Regions from separate parts of the Janthinobacterium sp. P210006 genome, predicted to be linked through region 2. Evidence: predicted binding sites of a transcription regulator. Region 2 holds the regulator's gene; each other region holds the start of a gene.
The links. Region 2 encodes NrdR, which represses ribonucleotide reductase genes. Its sites were predicted from a motif close to CACNANATNTNGTG; they were not measured.
Positions count from the first base shown of each region.

Region 1: VPH41_RS02330 (ribonucleoside-diphosphate reductase subunit alpha) is a predicted target of NrdR. The motif match lies at 1,646-1,659, and genes of this name have one in related genera.
Region 3: VPH41_RS16725 (ribonucleoside triphosphate reductase) is a predicted target of NrdR. The motif match lies at 2,097-2,110, and genes of this name have one in related genera.

Region 1 covers NZ_JAZARD010000001.1:523,827-529,050, forward strand. The annotation lists gene VPH41_RS02320 (sigma 54-interacting transcriptional regulator) at 1-943, shown strand, start outside; gene ampD (1,6-anhydro-N-acetylmuramyl-L-alanine amidase AmpD) at 921-1,532, shown strand; gene VPH41_RS02330 (ribonucleoside-diphosphate reductase subunit alpha) at 1,917-4,868, shown strand; gene VPH41_RS02335 (ribonucleotide-diphosphate reductase subunit beta) at 4,987-5,224, shown strand, end outside.
Region 2 covers NZ_JAZARD010000003.1:1,163,112-1,168,335, reverse strand. The annotation lists ZMP/ZTP riboswitch at 261-384, shown strand; gene glyA (serine hydroxymethyltransferase) at 496-1,743, shown strand; gene nrdR (transcriptional regulator NrdR) at 1,889-2,353, shown strand; gene pilV (type IV pilus modification protein PilV) at 2,596-3,177, shown strand; gene VPH41_RS19270 (PilW family protein) at 3,174-4,160, shown strand; gene VPH41_RS19265 (pilus assembly PilX family protein) at 4,173-4,835, shown strand; gene VPH41_RS19260 (PilC/PilY family type IV pilus protein) at 4,892-5,224, shown strand, end outside.
Region 3 covers NZ_JAZARD010000003.1:596,227-601,450, forward strand. The annotation lists gene ubiV (ubiquinone anaerobic biosynthesis protein UbiV) at 1-382, opposite strand, end outside; gene ubiU (ubiquinone anaerobic biosynthesis protein UbiU) at 392-1,429, opposite strand; gene VPH41_RS16720 (hypothetical protein) at 1,514-2,002, shown strand; gene VPH41_RS16725 (ribonucleoside triphosphate reductase) at 2,126-3,874, shown strand; gene nrdD (anaerobic ribonucleoside-triphosphate reductase) at 3,871-4,071, shown strand; gene VPH41_RS16735 (anaerobic ribonucleoside-triphosphate reductase activating protein) at 4,061-4,825, shown strand; gene VPH41_RS16740 (Pls/PosA family non-ribosomal peptide synthetase) at 4,917-5,224, shown strand, end outside.

The sequences.
Region 1 (5,224 bases), on a different contig from region 2:
CGTGGCCATCCGCGGCGAATCGGGCACGGGCAAGGAACTGGCGGCGCGCGCCATCCATGCGCAGGGCGCGCGTGCCAGCTTCCCGTTTATTGCCGTCAACTGCGGCGCCATTCCCGAAGCGTTGATGGAAGCCGAATTCTTCGGCTGCCGGCCCGGCGCCTACACCGGGGCACGGCACGAGCGCCAGGGATTGTTCCAGGCGGCCCACGGCGGCAGCCTGCTGCTCGACGAAGTCGACGATCTGCCGCTGGCCATGCAGGTGAAGCTGTTGCGCGTGCTGCAGGAGCGCCGCGTGCGCAAGCTGGGCGGGAGTGCGGACGAAGCCGTCGACGTGCGCATCCTGTGCGCCAGCCAGCATGGCCTGGCGCGCGGCGTGGCCGCCGGCACGTTTCGCCAGGATCTGTTTTACCGCCTCAATGTGATCGAGCTGGCGCTGCCGCCGCTGCGCGAGCGGCGCGGCGATCTGCAGGTATTATGTGAGGTAATCCTCGCGCGCCTGGCCCCGGGCCAGGCCGTGAGCCTGGCGCCGCCTGTGCTGGCGGCGCTGGCCGCGTATGCGTTTCCCGGCAATGTGCGCGAGCTGGAAAACGTGCTGGAGCGGGCGCTGGCCTTTGCCGACGGTGGCGTGATCGCGCTCGACGGGCTGGCCTTGCCGTCCGCGGCGGGCACTATGCCGCTGCGGGTGCTGCCGCCGCCGGCCGTGCCGGAACGGCAAGCGTGCCTGCCCGGCATGGCGCTGCGCGGCGTGGTCCCGGTCTTGCCGCTGGAGATGTATTTGCGCCAGGCCGAGCGCGACATGATCGTGCGGGCGCTGGTGCGGGCGCGCTACCACCGCGCACGGGCGGCGCGCCAGCTGGGGCTCAGCGTGCGCCAGTTGCGTTACCGCATGCAGAAACTGACGATACAGGAACCGCTACTTGATGAGCGCATGGACGATAGATGAAGACGGCTGGTGCGACGGTGCGCTGCGCTATGACTCGCCGCACCACGATGCGCGCCCGGACGGCATGCAAGTCGATTTGCTGGTGATCCATAACATCAGCTTGCCGGGCGGCCACTTCGGCGGACCGCATGTGTCGGACTTGTTTACGGGCCGGGTAGACTATAATGCCGATCCTTCTTTCGCCGACCTGCGTGGCTTGCAGGTGTCGGCGCACTTTTTTGTGCGGCGCGATGGTGCGCTGTTGCAATATGTTTCTACTGATCAACGTGCCTGGCATGCCGGCGCGTCCGTGTTCGAAGGACGCCCGCAGTGCAATGGCTATTCCATCGGTATCGAAATGGAAGGCTCGGACGACGTGCCTTTCCAGCCGCGGCAATACCATGTCCTGGCGGCGCTGACGGCGGCGCTGGTGGCGCGCTACGGGCTGACGCAGGTGCGGGGCCACGAGCATATTGCGCCGGGGCGGAAGACGGATCCGGGGCCGTTTTTTGACTGGCATTTTTATCAAAAATGCTGGCTGGAAACGCTTCACGGGCAAGCTGCGTTAGCGCTTACTTCGCGGGGATTGGGCTTTCCATCCATGCCCTGAAAAGTCAACCGAAATCGTATATGAAAACACAAAAAATTACGCCGACGGATGCCGGAAAACTATTGCATCGCCTTTCGATGGGCACTACAATTAGTGCAGAACTTGAACTTAGTGACTATATGTAGTGCCATCACAGACGTTTTCAGAATTATTACCAAAGCTACCCTGTTTGTTGATATGACAACGGGAACTGGCGGTTCATCACCCTTGATCGCATTTCGCGCCAGCCGGACAAGACAGGTTGGTCGCATGATTTCTGACTGTGCATTATTTACTATTTGGCAATAAAATTACCTGAAGAAACCCAGACCATCGGGCGTTCTATTCAACAACACACGCGGCAGCAAAACTGCAGGCTGACTTTAGCTGACAACGGGAGCTTCAATGCAATCACCACAAGATATTTCCATCCATCCAACGCCAGTATCGCCAGCGCCAGGCGCGGCCAACAGCGTGGCGAGTACGGGCGCGGCATTGGGCGACTATCGCATCATCCGCCGCAACGGCGCGGTGGTGGCATTTGAGCCTTCGAAGATTGCCATCGCCATGACCAAGGCGTTTTTGGCCGTTAACGGCGGCCAGGGCGCCGCTTCGGCACGCATCCGCGAACTGGTGGAACAATTGACCGACGGCGTCGTCGCAGCGCTGGTGCGCCGCCACCCGGGCGGCGGCACCTTCCATATCGAAGACGTGCAAGACCAGGTGGAACTGTCGCTGATGCGTTCGGGCGAGCACGACGTGGCGCGTGCCTACGTGCTGTACCGCGCCAAGCACATGGAAGAGCGCCGTTTGCAGAAGGAAGCGCAAGGCGCTTCCGCACAAGTTTCCGCACCGCAATTGAACGTGACGGACAACGGCGTGCGCCGCCTGCTGGACATGCAGGAAGTGCGCGACCTGATCAACGCCGCCTGCGCCGGCCTGGAAAAGCACGTCGATGCCGACGCCATCCTGGCTGAAACGGTGAAAAACCTGTACGACGGCGTGCCCGTCGAAGAGCTGCACAAGTCGGCCATCCTGGCAGCGCGCGCGCTGATGGAAAAAGACCCGGCCTACAGCCAGGTCACGGCCCGCATCCTGCTGCACACGGTGCGCAAGGAAGTGTTCGGCAAGGAAGTGCCGCAAGCGGCCGCTGCCGCCGAATACCTGACGTATTTCCCGCAATACATCGCCAAGGGCATCGCCGCCGAGCTGCTGAACCCGGTACTGGCCAGCTTCGACCTGGAACGCCTGGCCAAAGCCATCGTGGCCGACCGCGACTTGCAATTCGGCTACATCGGCCTGCAAACCCTGTATGACCGCTACTTCCTGCACATCCAGGACGTGCGCATCGAAATGCCGCAGGCGTTCTACATGCGCGTGGCCATGGGCCTGGCGCTGAACGAAGCGGACCGCGAAGCGCGCGCCATCGAGTTCTACAGCCTGCTGTCCTCGTTCGACTTCATGAGCTCGACCCCGACCCTGTTCAACTCGGGCACCCTGCGCTCGCAGCTGTCGTCGTGCTACCTGAGCACCGTGTCGGACGACCTGGAAGGCATCTACGACGCCATCAAGGACAACGCGCTGCTGGCCAAGTTCGCCGGCGGCCTGGGCAACGACTGGACGCCAGTGCGCGCCCTGGGCGCCCACATCAAGGGCACCAACGGCAAGTCGCAAGGCGTGGTGCCGTTCCTGAAAGTGGTCAACGACACGGCCGTGGCAGTCAACCAGGGCGGCAAGCGCAAGGGCGCCGTCTGCGCCTACCTGGAAACCTGGCACATGGACATCGAGGAATTCCTCGACCTGCGCAAGAACACGGGCGACGACCGCCGCCGCACCCACGACATGAACACGGCGAACTGGATTCCCGACATGTTCATGAAGCGCGTCATGGAAAAAGGCGAGTGGACCCTGTTCTCGCCGTCGGACACGCCAGACCTGCACGACAAGGTCGGCAAGGCCTTTGAACAGGCTTACCTGGGCTACGAAGCCAAGGCCGCCGCCGGCGAAATCCGCGTCTTCAAGAAGGTCCAGGCGCTGGACCTGTGGCGCAAGATGCTGTCGATGCTGTTTGAAACGGGCCACCCATGGATCACGTTCAAGGACCCTTGCAACATCCGCAGCCCGCAGTCGCACGTCGGCGTCGTCCACAGCTCGAACCTGTGCACGGAAATCACGCTGAACACCAGCAGCGATGAAATCGCCGTCTGCAACCTCGGTTCCGTGAACATGCCGGCGCACATGAAGGAAGGCAAGCTCGATCACATCAAGCTGGCCAAGACCATCCGCACCGCCATGCGCATGCTCGACAACGTCATCGACATCAATTACTACGCCGTCGACAAGGCGCGCAATTCGAACATGCGCCACCGTCCCGTCGGCATGGGCGTGATGGGCTTCCAGGACTGCCTGCACATGATGCGCATCCCGTTCGCCTCGGACGCCGCCGTGTCGTTTGCCGACACCTCGATGGAAGCCGTCTGCTACTACGCCTACCTGGCGTCGACGGAACTGGCCGAAGAGCGCGGCCGCTATGAATCGTACGCCGGTTCGCTGTGGGACCGCGGCATCCTGCCGCAGGACTCGGTCAAACTGCTGGCTGAAGAGCGCGGCGGCTACCTGGAAGTCGATTCCTCGTCGGCCATGGACTGGACCCCGGTGCGCGAACGCATCGCCAAGTTCGGCATGCGCAACTCGAACTGCGTGGCGATTGCCCCGACGGCGACGATTTCGAACATCATCGGCGTCTCGGCCTGTATCGAACCGACGTTCCAGAACCTGTACGTGAAATCGAACCTGTCGGGCGAATTCACCGAGATCAACGGCTACCTGGTGCGCGACCTGAAGGCGCGCGACCTGTGGGATGAAGTCATGATCTCGGACCTGAAGTACTTCGACGGCTCGCTGGTGAAGATCGACCGCATCCCGCAAGACCTGCGCGATATCTACGCCACGGCCTTCGAAGTGTCGCCAAGCTGGCTGGTGGAAGCGGCTTCGCGTCGCCAGAAGTGGATCGACCAGGCCCAGTCGCTGAACATCTACATGGCCGGCGCTTCGGGCAAGAAACTGGACGAAACCTACAAGCTGGCATGGCTGCGTGGCCTGAAAACCACCTACTACCTGCGTACCATCGCCGCCACCCACATGGAGAAATCGACCTCCAAGACGGGCGCCCTGAACGCCGTGGCAGTCGATGGCGGCATGTCGGCCAGCGCGCACAGCGCAGCGGCAGCTGCCGCAGTGGCAGCCGCTCCGGCGGTGGCACCGGTCGTGGCAGCGGCAGCGGACGACGCCGATGGCGAAGCCTGCTACCTGCGTCCAGGCGACGACGGTTTCGAGGAATGCGAAGCCTGCCAGTAAGATTTTAGTTGTCAGCCCGGCACGGCCGGGCTGATTCAATGTTGTTAATGTCTGCATTGTCCGATTGAACGGGCCTGTTGCGGATCGCCGGCTCGCCGGCATGGAAAGGAAGAAGAATATGTCGTTGTCTTGGGATGATGAAACCACGTCGGCAGCTGTGCCGCGTCCGGCGCAGCAAGCGCCACTGGGAAATACCGATTTGAACCTGCCGGCCGGTGCCGAGCCGTCCGAAGCGAACGCCGAGCAAGTGGCGCGCCGCGTGAATGCCGACGACAAGCGCATCATCAACGGCAAGACGGACGTCAACCAGCTGGTGCCGTTCAAGTACAAATGGGCGTGGGACAAATACCTGGCCG
Region 2 (5,224 bases):
TGACTGTGGGCGCTTGCTGGAAAGCCATGCAAAAGCAGCATATAAGTTGCACCGCAGCATTGTAAATCCGGGGTGCACAATGGCAAGCCTCGTAACATACGCTTACATGCCGCGGCCAGGTTTAAGTTCAGCTTAAGAGCGGCAGCCACGCCCGGGGCGGCCTGCGGCCATGCCCGGGCTGCTGCGGCGCGCGGCGATTATAGCGGCACCGCTGCATTCCTTGCTCAATTTGGGCACTTAACTTACAATTTGACTTCCATTACGTCTCACGTGACTGGCGAAAAGTCGGCGATCTGCCTGAATGGCGATCGGCAAACCGGCGAAAGGTGGGCATCCACCGGGAAACGTGAGATTTTTCATCAGCCGTTCGCCTGGGTAGCCACTATGGAAAAGCACGAAGAGGCTGCCTGTCCAATGTTGTTATTCACTTAACGCCGGCTCCCCTCATTCGATCCAACCTGCCAGTACAAGCACCCTCATACTTGGAGTTTTTACATGTTTGCAAAAGATCACAACCTCGCCAACGTCGACCCTGAACTGTTCGCCGTCATTCAAAAAGAAAACGTGCGCCAGCACGATCACATCGAGTTGATCGCGTCGGAAAACTATACGTCGCCAGCCGTAATGGAAGCGCAAGGCTCGCAACTGACGAACAAGTACGCCGAAGGCTATCCAGGCAAGCGCTACTACGGCGGCTGCGAATACGTGGACGTGGCCGAGCAACTGGCCATCGACCGCGTCAAGCAGCTGTTCGGCGCCGAATGCGCGAACGTGCAGCCGAACTCCGGCTCGCAGGCAAACCAGGGCGTGTTCTTTGCCATGCTGAAACCAGGCGACCTGATCATGGGTATGTCGCTGGCCGAAGGCGGCCACCTGACCCACGGCATGCCGCTGAACATGTCCGGCAAGTGGTTCGACGTGGTGTCGTACGGCTTGACGGCGGAAGAAGACATCGACTACGAGGCGATGGAACGCCTGGCCCGTGAACGCAAGCCCAAGCTGATCATCGCCGGCGCGTCCGCATTCTCGAAAAAGATCGACTTCGAACGCTTCAGCAAGATTGCCAAGGAAGTGGGCGCCTACTTCATGGTCGACATGGCCCACTACGCCGGCCTGATCGCCGCCGGCCTGTACCCGAACCCGGTGCCGTTCGCCGACTTCGTCACCTCGACCACGCACAAATCGCTGCGCGGCCCCCGCGGCGGCATCATCCTGATGAAGGCCGAACACGAAAAAGCCATCAACTCGGCCATCTTCCCCGGCATCCAGGGCGGCCCGCTGATGCACGTGATCGCCGGCAAGGCCGTCGCCTTCAAGGAAGCGCTGAGCCCTGAATTCGTCGAATACCAGAAGCAAGTGATCAAGAACGCCGACGTGCTGGCAAAAACCCTGATCAAGCGCGGCCTGCGCATCGTCTCTGGCGGCACCGAATCGCACGTCATGCTGGTCGACCTGCGCGCAAAGAACCTGACGGGCAAGGAAGCCGAAGCCATCCTCGGTTCCGCGCACATCACCTGCAACAAGAACGGCATCCCGAACGACCCGCAAAAACCGTTCGTCACCTCGGGCATCCGCCTGGGCAGCCCGGCCATGACGACGCGCGGTTTCAAGGAAGCGCAAGCGGAAGAAGTGGGCAACCTGATCGCCGACGTGCTGGACAATCCGCATGACGCCGCCACCATCGAGCGCGTGAAAGCGGCCGTGAAAGTGCTGGCCGACGCGCACCCTGTGTACGCTGCATAATTATTTGTCCAGAATGTGTCATACGGAGTAAGATTCTGTCTGACACATTCCAGTCGTGCCCCAGGGCGCCCGGAGTGATTCGGGCGCCCTTTCATTTAAGGGCGGCGATTTCCCGTAATTATTACTATAAAGTTGTATCCAGCCCATGAAATGTCCATTTTGCCAGCACGGCGATACCCAGGTTCTCGATACGCGCGTATCGGAGGAAGGGGATGCCATACGGCGCCGCCGCCGTTGCGGCAAATGCGACAAGCGCTTCACCACGTATGAGCGCATTGAACTTATCATGCCGGCCGTCGTCAAAAAGAATGGCAGCCGGACGGAGTTCGCTGCGGATAAGTTGCGCGGCAGTTTGATGCTGGCCTTGCGCAAGCGCCCCGTCGCGGCCGCCTCCGTGGATACGGCCATCGCATCCATCCAGGAAAAACTGCTGACCAGCGGCTTGCGCGAAGTCGATTCCGGCTATATCGGCGAACTGGTCATGCAGGAACTCAAGCGCCTGGACAAGATCGCCTATATCCGTTTCGCTTCCGTGTACAAAAATTTCGAAGACCTGGCCGAGTTCCAGGATGCGATTGCCGAGGTGGGGCAGGCCCGCAGCAAGCCCTGACGCTTGCTCGAAGCTTCTTGTTCGACGACGGGGCCGATCGCGCGCCCCGTTTCCACCACGCCAGCGCCCGCCTGGCAAGCGGCCTGATCAATCCGGGCGCGGTCTCTCTCCTCACTTTTCCCTATTTTGCAGCGACGTTTGCGCTGTCTCATGCCCGAGTTTTTGCACGCGCCTATCTTGTAGCTGGGCCGGGCGTTTGCGCGGTTCCGGTCCGGGTTTGACTCTGTCAGCAGGAGAAGCTCATGCACAGCGGCACGCGTGGTCCCATGGATGGCAGCAGCCTCGTCGAGGTGCTGGTATCGCTGCTGCTGTTGGCGTTGGGTCTGCTGGGGGCCAGCATCCTGCAATTGAATGCCTTGCGCGCGCGCCATGAATCGGCATTGTTGTCGGCGGGCGTGCAGCTGGCCGCCGGCATGGCCGAGCGCATGCGCGCGAACAGCGTGCTCATGTATGGCCCCGATGGGGGCAATCCCTACCTGAACGTGGCCTACGCGGCGGCGGACGGCGCCGACGCTGGCGGCGCGCCGGACTGCTTTGGCGCCGCCGCCTGCAGCGGGGCCGACCTGGCGCAATTCGATATCGCCGAATGGAAACAGCAACTGCAAGCGGCCTTGCCCGGCGCGCGCCTGCGTATCTGCCGCGATGCCCCTGCGTGGGATGCCGCCGCCCAGGGCTTGCACTGGGAATGCAGCGGCGGCAAGGGCGCGCCCATCGTCATCAAGCTGGGCTGGCGCGGCCGCCTACCCGATGGATCGCCCGCCGTGAATGGGGCGGGCGAGTCGCTGCCCAGGCTGGCATTCCAGCTGGGGGGAGGGGGCGCATGAACGGCGTGCACGGCATGCAAGCTGACAGGTGCCGGCATCGCGGCATGAGCCTGGTCGAATTGCTGGTGGCCCTGTCGCTGGGCGCGCTGCTGATGCTGGCCGCCAGCGCCATGCTGTTGGCGGCCAGCGGCAGCTATGGCGACCAGTCCGCCAGTGCGCGCCTGGACGACAATGGCCGCTATGCGCTCGATGCCATCGCCCGCGCCGTGCGCCAGACGGCGTACGTGAATTGGGACAGCAGCGCCGCGCCCGTCGCCCATGCCGCGCACGACAGCGCCAATGTCGCGGGGCTCGATGCGCATAGCCTGGGCAAGAACAGCGAAGGCATCAGCGGCGCGTTGCCCGATGCCGTGCATGGCAGCGATGTGCTGGCCCTGCGCTATTACGGCGCCGGCAAGGAAGAGGGCGGCGACGGTTCCGTGCTCAATTGCGCCGGCTTCGGCGTGGGCGCCGCGCAAACGGAGGCGCAGCGGGGCTGGAGCATTTTCTATGTGGCCCAGGGCGCCGATGGCGAGGGCGAGCTGCGCTGCAAATACCGTGGCGCGAACGGCTGGGGCGCGGACGCCGTGATCCGTGGCGTCGACGGTTTCCAGGTGCTGTACGGCCTCGACACGGATACGCCGCCCGACGGCGTGGCGAACCGTTATGTCAACGCCAGCGCGCTCGACGCCTACGATGCGGCGCTGGTGCTGGCCGGCGCGGATGCGGCAGCACGCCAGCGCGATTTTCACCGCCGCACGCACTGGAAGCGCGTGGCCAGCGTGCGCGTGGCGCTGCTGCTGCATGGCGAGGCGGGCCAGGTGGACAAGCTGGCGGAAATGGGGCCGGCGCAGTTCGACCTGTTCGGCCCGGCGTATGCGGAGGCGCACGGCGCCGACGACACGGGTGTGCGCATCGCGCGCGCGGCCTTGCCCGCCGCGACGAGTTCCCGGCTGCGGCAACTGGTGCAGATGAGCATCGTGCTGCGCAACGGGCCGGCCTAGGCGGGCGGCGTGATGGCTGGCGCGGGCGTCCGTGGTTGCCTGCCCGGCTGCGCTGCTGGTGTGAGGAGGCGGGGCGCGACCCTCGTGTATGTGCTGTGCCTGTTGGTGATCATTTTGCTGCTGGGCATATCTGCAGCGCAGATGGCCTTGCAGGGCGAAAAGGCGGCGCGCGGCGAGCGCGACCGGCAGATCGCGTTTCAAGCGGCGGAGGAGGCATTGGTGGATGCGCAAAACGATATCGAAGGCTTGCCCGGCGTGCCGGGACGCAGCAGCCTCTTCGCGCCGGACAGCGCGGCTGGCTTTGCGGATGGCTGCGGCGAGGGAGGCGCACTGGGTTTGTGCTTGCCCGCACCGCCGGATGCGCCGGCGCTCTGGCTGAGCATGGACCTCGATGGCGCCGAAGGGGCAAGTGCCAGCCGCACCGTGCCGTATGGCCAGTTTACGGGCGCGATCATGCAGAAGGGGCAGGGTTTCCTGCCGTCGCGCCTGCCCCGCTACCTTATCGAATTGCTGCCGTTTCACCCGCCCGGTGCCCAGGCGGCGGCCGTGGCCGGCAGCTTGGCCACGGAAAGCTATGTGTACCGCATCACGGCCATCGGTTTTGGCGCGCAGGAAAGTACGCAAGTCGTGCTGCAAAGTTACTACCGCAAGCAGGCGGCCGGAGCGGGGCCATGAGGGCTTTGTCGTCCACTATATGGTCCGCTATATGGCCTGCCGCATGGTGCGCAGCTTTGTGGTCCGCTTTGTCGTCCGCCTGGCGGCGCGCCGGCCGCGTCTCGCTGTTGCTGATGCTGCTGGCCGGTTTGGCCAGCCTCACTTGCGGTGGCGCCATTGCCGCCGCCGCTCCCCCGGTGGTGCTGGCGCGAGCCGACGCGGGCTTGCACGGCGCCAGGGTGCCGCCGAATCTGCTGCTCAACCTGTCCCTCACGCATGCGGCCGCCGCTGCCGCATATGGCGGCGAGTATGCGCCGCAGCGCGAGTACCTCGGTTACTTCCATGCGCGCATGTGCTACAGCTATCCGTATCGCAGCAAGGATGGCGTCATGCTGCCGGACTTGCGCGTA
Region 3 (5,224 bases), 570 kb from region 2:
CCAGCAATTGCAGGCTGGGGCCATTGAACAGGTTCAGGTGGGGACCGGCGACGAAGGCGACGCCCTTTTCCATGCAGTGCACGGCGCCCATGTCGTTGGCTTCGACGCCGTAGCGGCCATTGCCCGTGATGCGGCGCAGGGTCGCCAGTTCCGCACCCGCCTCGATCAGCGCCTGCGTCGACAGCACCACTTCCTTGCCGGCAGCGGCCAGCATGTCGGCGATATCGAGCCAGTCGGCCAGGCGCACTTCATGCCGGCGCGAGCAGACGGTTTCGCCCAGGTAGACGATATCGACGGCGGTGCCGGCGATCTGCTGGTAAAACTCGAAGACCGTGGCGCGCGGCCAGTAGTACAGCAAAGGACCCAAAGAGAGTTTTAACATATTCTTCCTTTATTTCCAGGAGCGATGATAGGCACCGAGCGTGTGCTGCTGGCCCTCGGCCAGCTTGTCCATGGCCGCCATCCAGCCCGGCTTGACGGCATAGCGGGGATTGCCTTCGCGGCAGGCGTCGATCGCTTCGCGCCACACGCGCGTGACCTGCGCCACGTAGGCGGGACTGCGCTGGCGCCCCTCGATTTTCACGGCGCGCACGCCCATGGCGATCAGTTGCGGCAGCAGCGCCAGGGTATTCAGGCTGGCCGGTTCCTCGATCGCGTAATACTCTTCGTCGTTGACTTCGAAACGCCCCTTGCACAGGGTGGGATAGCTGGCGTTTTCGCCGGGCGCGTAGCGGTCGATCAGCACGCCGTTCAGGCGCGATTCCAGGCCATTCGGCGTTTCCAGCCAGCGCACGGATTTCGCCGGCGAGCAGACGCCGTGGGTGTTCGGCGCCTCGCCCGTCGCATACGACGACAATGCGCAGCGCCCTTCGACCATCACGCACAGGCTGCCGAAGCCGAACACCTCGATCTCGACTTCCGTCTTGGCTATCAGCTGCTCCACCTGCGCCATCGACAGCACGCGCGGCAGCACGGCGCGGGCGATGCCGAAGTGTTCATGGTAAAAATTGATGGCCTCGTAGTTGGTGGCCGATCCCTGCACGGACAGGTGCAGGCGCAGCTGCGGCTGGTGCTGGGCCGCGTAGGCCATCAGGCCCGGATCGGCGACGATCATGGCGTCGATGCCGGCATCGGCGGCGCGGTCGATGGCGCTGCGCCACACGGCCCAGTTGTGCGGCTGCGGATAGGTGTTCAGCGCCAGCAGCACCTTGCGTCCGTACTGATGGGCGTAGCGCACGCCCTCGGCGATGGCCTTTTCATCGAAATTGAGGCCGGCGAAATTGCGCGCATTGGTGGCGTCGCGAAAGCCCAGGTAGACGGTGTCGGCGCCATTGTCGATGGCCGCTTTCAGGGCAGGCAGGCTGCCGGCGGGACAGACCAGTTCCAGCGGTCCGGCCACGCGGGTGGCGGGGGTTGATTCAAGCATCATGATGTTCACAGTCCTGTATCGGCTCAGGGTGCAGACTATAGCCCCGCCCATGCCGCCCAGTCCTTGACGCAGGTGAAGGAATGCATGCATGGCTGGCGCGCGTTCGACTTGCTTGACCTGGCTGTAAAATGCCCGTCCCCTTACCCGATTCCGCTGACCACCATGCCCCGCAAACCGCTGCTGATCTTCCTGCTGACCCTGTTCCTCACCGTGCTGCAGGTGCAGTGGGCCGCCCCCGCCGACGGCTATGACGCCGAGACGCTCTCGATCCTGTCGCCCGAGGTGCTGGGCGCGTATCCGGGCGTATTGCTGCTGTTCCTGCTGGCCGTCTTCGCGCGCCGCGCCATGTCCGTGCCGCGCCAGGCCGCCATCTGTACGGGCTTGCTGGCCGCCTACTGGCTGCTGGCGAACTACGTCACCTTCGACGCGCGCGTGGCCAGCTGGAGCACGTTTTCGCCGCTGGAAATCTGGATGCACGTGCTGCCCGCCTCCGTCATCAGCATCGCCGTCTGCGGCGCCGCCTGGTTCGGCCTGGGCTGCGTCATCCTGCGCCAGTGGCGCGCGAAAAAATAAACCGCCGCGCTTTTTTCACTTGCATCAAGGATTTGTCACGCCACTGCACGCGCCCTTTGACGCCACTACATTTAGTCATTAATCTCAATAAAAACACCGCATGTTGTGTTTATTGGAGGTTTCATGACGACGAATGCAGTTTCCACCCCGCGCGGCCAGGTCGATGTCGCCGCGTCCATCAACGAATACCTGGAGCGGCGCGACTGGCGTGTCAACGCCAACGCCAACCAGGGTTACTCCCTGGGCGGCCTGATCCTCAATGTATCGGGCAAGGTCATCGCCAACTACTGGCTGGACCAGGTGTACCCGCCGGAAGTGGGCGCAGCGCACCGCGAAGCGGCCCTGCACATCCACGACCTCGACATGCTGGCCGGCTATTGCGCGGGCTGGTCGCTGCGCACCCTGCTGCATGAAGGCTTGAATGGCGTGCCGGGCAAGATCGAATCGGGCCCGCCCAAGCACATGTCGAGCGCCATCGGCCAGATCGTCAACTTCCTCGGCACCCTGCAAAACGAATGGGCCGGCGCGCAGGCGTTCAGCTCCTTCGACACCTATATGGCACCCTACATCCGCAAGGACAGCCTGCGCTACGAAGACGTGCGCCAATACATGCAGGAGCTGATCTTCAACCTCAACGTGCCATCGCGCTGGGGCACGCAGACGCCGTTCACCAACCTTACTTTCGACTGGGTCTGCCCGGACGACCTGCGCGAGCAGATTCCCGTCATCGCGGGCCGCGAGATGGACTTCAGCTATGGCGAGCTGCAGGCGGAAATGGACATGATCAACCGCGCCTACATCGAGATCATGATGGCGGGCGACGCCAAGGGGCGCGTGTTCACCTTCCCCATCCCCACCTATAACATCACCGAGGATTTCGACTGGCACAGCGAGAATGCCGAACGCCTGTTCGAGATGACGGCCCGCTACGGCCTGCCCTACTTCCAGAACTTCATCAATTCGGAACTCAAGCCGAACATGATCCGCTCCATGTGCTGCCGGTTGCAGCTGGACTTGCGCGAACTGCTGAAACGGGGCAATGGCCTGTTCGGTTCCGCCGAGCAGACGGGCTCCCTGGGTGTGGTGACGATCAATTGCGCGCGCCTGGGCCACCTGTGGCGCGGCGACGAGCCAGCCTTGATGGCCGACCTGGACCGCCTGCTGGAGCTGGGCAAGGCCAGCCTGGAAATCAAGCGCCGCACCATCGAGGAGCTGATGCAGCAAGGCCTGTTCCCCTACACGAAGCGCTACCTGGGCACCTTGCGCAACCACTTTTCCACCCTGGGCGTGAACGGCATCAACGAAATGATCCGCAATTTCAGCGGCGACGCCTATGACATCACGGCGCCCGAAGGCCATGCGCTGGCAGTGCGCCTGCTCGACCACGTGCGCGCCCGCATGGTGCAATTCCAGGAAGAGACGGGCCATATGTACAACCTGGAAGCGACGCCGGCCGAAGGCACGACCTACCGCTTTGCCCGTGAAGACCGCAAGCGCTATCCCGCCATCCTGCAGGCAGGCACTGTCGACAATCCGTATTACACGAACTCGTCGCAGCTGCCCGTGGGCCACACGGACGACCCGTTCGAGGCGCTGGAATTGCAGGACGCGCTGCAGCGCAAGTACACGGGCGGCACGGTACTGCACCTGTACATGACGGAAGCGCTGTCGGACGCCAACGCCTGCCGCGAACTGGTGAAACGCGCGCTGAGCCGCTTTTCGCTGCCCTACATCACGGTCACGCCCACGTTTTCCATCTGCCCGCGCCACGGCTACCTGGCCGGCAAGCATGAATTCTGTCCCACCTGCGACGCGGAGCTCATTGCCCGTAAGCAAGCCCAACCTGCTCCATCACTTGAGGAAACGCCATGAATGCACGTCCCGACTTCACTCCCGCCATCACCCTGCTCGATACGGAACGCCAGCGCTGCGAAATCTGGACCCGCGTGATGGGCTACCACCGCCCCGTCGCCTCGTTCAACATCGGCAAGCAGGGCGAGTTCCACGAGCGCCAGTATTTCACGGAAGCGAGCGCCCGGGTCGGCCAGCCCGCCTGCCATGGCGGCTGAACTGAAAGTGGGCGGCCTGACGCCCTTTTCCGCCACCGACTATCCGGGCAAGCTGGCGGCCGTCGTCTTCGTGCAGGGCTGCCCCTGGCGTTGCGGCTATTGCCACAACCCCCATCTGCAGCCGCGCACGCCGGACGGCGCCATGCCCTGGCGCGACGTCTTGACCTGGCTGCGCCGCCGCGTGGGCCTGGTCGACGCCGTCGTCTTCAGCGGCGGCGAGGCGTGCATGGACCCGGGCCTGGCGCGCGCCATGCAGGACGTCAAGGCGCTGGGCTTCGGCATCGGCCTGCACACGGCCTGCATCTATCCGCAGCGCCTGCAGGAAGTGCTGCCCCTCGTCGATTGGGTGGGGTTCGACATCAAGGCGCCGTTCAGCGACTATCGTCTTGTGACCCGCGTGGCGGGCAGCGGCGAGCCGGCGCGCGCCTGCCTGGACGCCATCCTCGCCAGCGGCGTGGCCCATGAATGCCGCACCACTACCCACCCGGACCTGCTGCCCGATGCGCAGCTGCTGGCCCTGGCCGCCACCCTGGCCGCGAAAGGCGTCAGCAACTACGTGCTGCAGCAGTTCCGGGCCGAAGGCTGCCAGGATGCGGCGCTGGCCGGCCGCCCCCTGCACGGCTATCCGGCGCCGCAGACCTTGGCGCAAATCGGTGCCATGTTTCCCCGTTTTACATTCCGTAACCATGACAATGAAGCCGGCGGCAACATAATTTCGGAAAGCCCCGCAAAATTCCCCGTTCTGCAACGCTGAAATGTCTTGCGTGCTGTAATGTATCAACTGTGCTGCGCAACGCGCGCAGCCCGTCAGATTCCTCACACAGCATTACAGATAAGCGTCATTCATGAACGATTTCACCGCAGTCAGCCCAGGCATTCCTTCCACCCACGCCGACATCCTGTACGGCCCGCCGCGACCGGATCTGCTGCGCGAGGAAGTGCTGGCCGACCTGCTCGAGGCGACCGCCCGCCGCTGCCCGCAGCAGATCGCCCTGATCGACGGCGCGCGCCGCATCACGTATGCGGAACTCGATGCGCAGGCAAGCCTGGCCGCGTCGCGCCTGGTGGCCGCCGGCGTCCAGCCCGGCGACATCGTGGGCCTGTGGCTGCCGCGCGGCGCCCACCTGCTGCTGATGCAGGCGGCCATTGCCAA